DNA from 2 places in the Enterobacter sp. JS8-1 genome. Region 2 is predicted to be linked to the other one. Evidence: predicted binding sites of a transcription regulator. Region 2 holds the regulator's gene; the other holds the start of a gene.
The links. The regulator Fur, encoded in region 2, represses iron uptake genes when iron is present. The targets are predictions, from matches to a motif close to ATAATAATGAGAACNACTATCAA.
Positions count from the first base shown of each region.

Region 1: the regulator Fur is predicted to act here: its motif matches at 1,730-1,752, upstream of sodA (superoxide dismutase [Mn]).

Region 1 is NZ_CP185805.1:4,749,786-4,753,305, forward strand. Features, by position in the region: gene cpxA (envelope stress sensor histidine kinase CpxA) at 1-237, shown strand, start outside; gene yiiM (6-hydroxyaminopurine reductase) at 290-964, opposite strand; gene sodA (superoxide dismutase [Mn]) at 1,036-1,656, opposite strand; gene rhaT (L-rhamnose/proton symporter RhaT) at 1,945-2,979, shown strand; gene rhaR (HTH-type transcriptional activator RhaR) at 2,980-3,520, opposite strand, start outside.
Region 2 is NZ_CP185805.1:1,386,715-1,390,234, reverse strand. Features, by position in the region: gene ybfF (esterase) at 1-287, shown strand, start outside; gene ybfE (LexA regulated protein) at 416-703, shown strand; gene fldA (flavodoxin FldA) at 859-1,389, shown strand; gene fur (ferric iron uptake transcriptional regulator) at 1,681-2,127, shown strand; gene chiQ (ChiQ/YbfN family lipoprotein) at 2,231-2,557, opposite strand; gene chiP (chitoporin ChiP) at 2,605-3,520, opposite strand, start outside.

The DNA.
Region 1 (3,520 bases), 1.5 Mb from region 2:
ATCACCATCATCGTGGACGATGACGGCCCTGGCGTCAGCCCGGAAGATCGCGAACAGATTTTCCGTCCGTTCTACCGTACCGACGAAGCGCGCGACCGCGAATCAGGCGGCACGGGGCTGGGACTGGCGATTGTTGAAACCGCCATGCAGCAGCACCGAGGCTGGGTGAAAGCCGACGACAGCCCGCTGGGCGGGTTGCGGTTAACGCTGTGGCTGCCGTTGTATAAGCGTTCGTAGCTGTGGTGCCGGGTGGCGGCTTCGCCTTACCCGGCCTACATTCTTCCGTGGGTTATTTACCCCACAATCGCCGAGAATTATCCTCGATCTTGCCGCTTACGCGCCGCTTCTGCATCGTTCTGGTCCAACTGGTCGATAACCCCGCCGCCGACAGCAGGCGATGATACTGCTCGTCGTCAAACGGCATATGCCAGGCAATAGCGCAGGCCTCATACACGGAGACATCGCTCAGCCGCGACGCCAGCTCCAGCGGTGCATCCGCAGAAACCTGCCCGGCCAGCACCACGCGGTAGAGCCAGCCGGTTTTACCCGCATTTTGCAGCTGCTCGGACATATCGCTGATGCCGAAATGGTAGTTGAGCTTGAAGCACGGCGAGCGCGGCTGCGTCACCTGAATCAGGGCGTCGCCCCAGCGGTAAATATCACCGATAAAGACGTTTTTCTCGGTCAGCCCTTCGGTCGAGAGGTTCTCGCCAAACGCGGGGGCGACAAACAGCTCCGCCTGTTCGGGGAATTCGGCTTTCCAGTGATGATAGTGCTCGCGCGGATAGTGGCACAGCGCGCGCTCGGGCCCGCCGTGGATTTTCTTTTCGGCCTGCTCGTCACCCGCCAACCCGAGGTCGGTTAGCGTCAGCTCGCCGTCGACCTGAATTTTAGCGATGGCGCTCGGGCGGCTGCCGTCATACTCCCTGACCTTGCCTGTAAACACATTCACCGGGTAATGCATTGCTGCCTCCATTACGCAGATACAAAAAAAGCGAGTCATAAGACTCGCTTCTCACAGGCGTCAATGCAACCTTATTTTTTAGCGGCGAAACGCGCTGCTGCTTCGTCCCAGTTCACCACGTCCCAGAAGGCTTTGATGTAGTCCGGGCGACGGTTCTGGAATTTCAGGTAGTAAGCGTGTTCCCACACGTCCAGGCCCACGATTGGGAAGCCGGATGCGCCAGAAATTGCTTCACCCATCAGCGGGGAGTCCTGGTTAGCGGTAGAAACAACCGCCAGCTTGTCGCCTTTCAGAACCAGCCACGCCCAGCCAGAGCCGAAACGGGTTGCAGCGGCTTTTTCGAATTCCGCTTTGAAGTTGTCTACGGAACCGAAGTCACGCTCGATAGCCGCTTTCAGGTCGCCCTGCAGGGTGGTACCGGTTTTCAGGCCTTTCCAGAACAGGCTGTGGTTAGCGTGACCGCCCGCATTGTTACGCAGAACGGTTTTCTTGTCCGCTGGCAGCTGGTCCAGCTTGGTGATCAGCTCTTCAGCAGACAGGTTCGCGAACTCTGGCAGGCTTTCCAGCGCGGCGTTCGCGTTGTTCACATAGGTCTGGTGGTGTTTAGTGTGATGGATTTCCATCGTCTGCTTGTCGAAATGCGGTTCCAGTGCGTCGTAGGCATACGGCAGGGATGGCAGTGTATAACTCATAATCCTCTCCATTATTGTCGGGCGGCACAGCTGTTAATGCCGCGTAAGCAGTTGGTTCATTATAGTTAATTAAATGATATTGAAAATGATTATCAATGCCGTAGTTTTTATAAGGTTATTCGTTTTTCGATTAATGGCGGAAATGTGAGTCTGCTCACGCGGTTAACGTGCTGATTGCCATCCAGAACAAAAGTGCGGCAACCTTCTGAAGGTTCCCAAACCGCCTAATTTTTACACTCATCAAGTCGGCGGGAAGCCACCGACTATAAAAACGATGAGGATGTAAAAATGAATCATGCGATTACGATGGGTATCTTCTGGCATTTGATAGGCGCGGCCAGTGCTGCCTGTTTCTATGCCCCGTTTAAAAAAGTGAAAGGCTGGTCATGGGAAACCATGTGGTCCGTTGGCGGTACCGTGTCATGGCTGATTTTGCCGTGGACCATTAGCGCCATGCTGCTCCCGGATTTCTGGGGCTACTTCTCCTCCTTCAGCGCCTCTACCCTGCTGCCGGTATTTCTGTTCGGCGCGATGTGGGGCATCGGCAACATCAACTACGGCCTCACCATGCGCTATCTCGGCATGTCGATGGGCATCGGCATCGCGATTGGCATTACGCTTATCGTCGGCACCCTGATGACGCCGATCCTCAACGGCAACTTTGACGTGCTAATCAACACGCAGGGCGGACGAATGACGCTGCTTGGCGTGCTGGTCGCGGTGATCGGCGTGGGTATCGTCACCCGCGCGGGCCAGTTGAAAGAGCGCAAGATGGGCATCAGGGCCGAAGACTTCAACCTGAAGAAAGGGCTGCTGCTGGCGGTGATGTGCGGCATCTTCTCGGCGGGCATGTCGTTCGCCATGAACGCCGCCAAACCGATGCACGAAGCGGCCGCGGCGCTGGGCGTTGACCCGCTGTACGCTGCCCTGCCAAGCTACGTGGTGATCATGGGCGGCGGCGCGCTGGTGAACCTCGGTTTCTGCTGTATTCGTCTGGCAAAAGTGAAGAACCTGTCGGTAAAAGCCGACTTCTCGCTGGCAAAACCGCTCATCATCACCAACGTGCTGCTCTCCGCTCTCGGCGGCCTGATGTGGTACCTGCAGTTCTTCTTCTACGCCTGGGGCCACGCCAGTATTCCGGCGCAGTACGACTACATGAGCTGGATGCTGCACATGAGCTTCTACGTGCTGTGCGGCGGGCTGGTTGGGCTGGTGCTGAAGGAGTGGAACAACGCCGGGCGTCGTCCGGTGGGCGTGCTGAGCCTGGGCTGCGTGGTGATTATCATTGCCGCCAACATCGTTGGCCTCGGCATGGCGAACTGACTACGCCGCCTTTCGACTGCGATGACGCCACTGAACCGGCGTCATCCCCACCTCGCGGTTAAACACCACCGAAAAGTAGTTGCTGTCCTCAAAGCCGCAGCGCATCGCCACTTCACTCACCATCAGCTCCGTATGCTGCAGCAGATACTGGGCGTGGCAGATGCGCAGCTGGCGCAGGTAGTGGTTTACCGTCATCCCCGTCTGGGTGCGGAACTGCTGGCGCAGCGCGCGCTCGCTGCACTGCTCCTGCTCGCAGAATTTCTCCAGCAAGAAGCTTTTGTTCAGGCTGCCCGCAAGCGTGGTGATGAGCTTATCCAGCAGCGCTTCCTGCGTCGTGGCGGAGGGATTATCGGTGGCGTAACGGTGACGTTTCAGCGTCATCACCAGCTGGGCGAAAAGCAGCTCCGCCATCTGGTTGGCGACCGGGTCGCTCTTCTGGCTCTCCTGCTCCAGCTGAGAGATAACCTGCCGAACCTGGGTCATGCCGCCGCTGCTTAAGCGCCAGTGCGGTTCTCCTCGGGCATCAAGAAAACCGGGAATG
Region 2 (3,520 bases):
TGAAGTCGTTTGTCGACGGGCAATGGCGTTTTAACGTGCCGGTGCTCTGGGAGCAATACAACAACATCGTGGGCTGGGAAAACGTCCCCGCGTGGCCACACCCTACCCTCTTTATTCGCGGCGGAAACTCGCCTTACGTTACCGATGCCTACCGCGACACGCTGCTGGCCCAATTCCCGCAGGCTCGCGCCCATGTGATCGCCGGTGCCGGGCACTGGGTTCACGCCGAAAAACCGGACGCCGTGCTGCGCGCCATTCGTCGCTATCTCTCTGATACTGCAAATTGATTAAAAAGAGAGCGACTGGAAGGTTGTGGGCTTCCAGTCGTTGGCGTGCCGTTTTCGGTGATGTATGATGGCGCGCTTATCGCCCGGGCATTAGCAGGGCGGCGTATTTCCCCCGAAGTCTCAGAATCATGGCCAAAGAACAAACGGACCGTACGACACTAGATCTGTTCGCGAATGAGCGTCGACCGGGACGACCGAAAACGAATCCGCTCTCGCGCGATGAACAGCTGCGTATCAATAAACGCAACCAGCTTAAACGCGATAAAAATCGTGGGCTTAAGCGTGTCGAACTGAAGCTGAACGCCGATGCTGTCGATGCACTAAATGAGCTGGCCGAGGCGCGTAACATCAGCCGCAGCGAACTGATTGAAGAGATGTTAATCACCCAACTTGAGACATTGCGCAGCAAGGCATAAGTCTGAAAATCCCCTTTATGACCCTTTTCATGTAGCACAGAGTGCAGTCCTGCGCGATAGCTGTTTCCGCAGGGTTGCCTGTTCTGCTATTATTGCCCTTATCCGTGGACAAATTGCGCCACCATACCATTAAGTTTCAAGAGGTTATTTTACTCATGGCAATCATCGGCATTTTCTTTGGCAGTGATACCGGCAATACCGAAAATATCGCAAAAAACATTCAAAAACAGCTCGGTAAAGACGTTGCCGATGTGCACGACATCGCCAAGAGCAGCAAAGAAGATCTCGAAGGCTATGACATCCTGCTGCTGGGTATCCCGACCTGGTACTACGGCGAAGCGCAGTGTGACTGGGACGATTTCTTCCCAACCCTGGAAGAAGTTGACTTCAACGGTAAGCTGGTCGCGCTGTTCGGTTGTGGCGACCAGGAAGACTACGCAGAATACTTCTGTGACGCACTGGGCACCATCCGCGACATCATTGAACCGCGCGGTGCTGCTATTGTGGGCCACTGGCCAACGGCGGGTTACCACTTTGAAGCCTCTAAAGGCCTGGCAGACGACGACCACTTTGTCGGCCTGGCCATTGACGAAGACCGTCAGCCGGAACTGACCGCTGAACGCGTTGAGAAATGGGTTAAGCAGGTTCGCGAAGAACTGAACCTCGACGACATTCTTAACGCCTGATTTCCCGGTGGCGCAACTCCGGTTGCGCCCGCTTACCAGGTAAAACCGATTAAATTAATTGCTACAAACTTTTAACTTTTTCGTTCAGACCTGTACAATATCCCCCTGGTAAAAAGTGGATGCCATCGAACAAGTTTGTTGGTGATACCACGTTTTTATAAGCATACTTTGCTTGAGACTTGCAGTTTTCATTTAGCCATGGCAGTTCTATAATGAGACGCATTATCCCAAGTGCATTTTCTGTCACTTCTTCATTAGAAGTGAATCGTTTAGCAACAGGACAGATTCCGCATGACTGACAACAATACCGCATTAAAGAAGGCTGGCCTGAAAGTAACGCTTCCTCGGTTAAAAATCCTTGAAGTGCTTCAGGGGCCAGACAATCACCATGTCAGTGCGGAAGACCTCTACAAACGTCTTATCGACATGGGTGAAGAGATTGGGCTGGCAACCGTGTATCGTGTGCTGAACCAGTTCGATGACGCGGGCATTGTTACCCGTCATAACTTCGAAGGCGGCAAATCCGTTTTCGAGCTGACCCAGCAGCACCATCACGATCACCTGATCTGCCTCGATTGTGGCAAGGTTATTGAATTCAGCGATGATTCCATCGAATCACGCCAGCGTGAAATCGCCGCACGTCACGGTATTCGCCTGACCAACCACAGCCTGTACCTGTATGGTCACTGTGCTGAAGGCGATTGCCGTGAAGACGACCACGCGCACGACGCAAAATAATATCGTGTTTATACTCTGAGCCAGCCGTAAGGTTGGCTTTTTTTTTGCCTGTTTTTGGGCAAAAAAAAGCCCGGTGACGCAGCGCCACCGGGCATAAAGCAACTTATTTATTGTTACTGCGAATATCGCTCCAGATCTTATCGCAACGCTTCGCCACTTCCTGATCGTTACCGGTTTTACGCGCCTGAATGCAGGCCTGGTAATCCATCACGCGGACGTTTTCCTGCGTCGCAAACTGCTCATGCGCTTTCTCTTTCTTCAGCACGTTCAGCACGCTCTGACAGGCTTCGATTTTCTCGGGCGACCCTTCCGCCGTATTGATACAGGCGCTATAGGCCTCCTTCAGGCGGGAATCTTCTTTTGGTGCCTCAGTCTGAGCACACGCCACCAGCCCTGATACCAGCAACGCGACGATTACGATTTTTTTCATCATGTGCAGTCTCCATACCGGCGGGACATTGCCCGCCGGTGTGTTCATCAGAAGATAGTGAATGGCGCAATGACCATGAATTTCACGTCACGTTCATCCTGGAAGATGTTGCCGTAACCGCCCGCGTAACTCGGGATATCGGAGTGGTTGTCATACTGCGTGAAGTGCAGTTTGAACATCGTGCCTTTTGCACGGCCATCCTGCAGGGTGTAGATTGCATCCAGGCTGTAAGAAGACTCTTTCAGACGATAGTTTGGATCGTAGTACGCGTCCGGTGTCGCCATATCCGCAGGTTTTGCGCCCCAGGCGTAAGCGTAAGATGCACCCACCGCCCAGCCAGGCAGGTTCCAGTTTTTCAGGTCATACATTGCGCCGAAGAACACCGCTTTTTCGCCGTCGGCGTTGAAGTCAGAGCGGTTATCCCACCAGATATCGAGACGACCGTTAGAGGACGCGTAGGTTGGCGTCATACGCTGCAGGAAATAGCCCTGCTGCCCTTCTGCCTTCACCCATGTTCCTTCCAGACGTAAATCGACCTGGCCCACTTTGTAGCCGAAGGTCAGTGCCTGCAGCCATGCAGTGCCGTCATAGATATCGTTAACGGTGCCATTGCTGGCTTTATCGCGCGTGCCGTAAAACTGGTAGCTGGTGCTCAGCGGGCTGCCCACGACATCAAATTTGTAGCTGGCTTTAGCAAAATACTGATCGATATAACCTTCCGCCTGACCAAATGCAGCTTCCAGGACCAGGTCGTTTTTGAAGTCGTATTTTGCGCCCAGCGAGTGGAGGTAATCGACTTTGGTTTTCTTATCGTTCTGGTAGAACTTGTCCATCTCAATGTGCCACGGTGCTTTGTACTCGTTGGTCCACATATAGGAGAAGCTCAGCGCGCCCGCATCGCCGTAGTCAAAGTTAGCCCCGGCTTCCGCACCCTGGTAGGTACCCGGCATAAAGCTCCAGTGC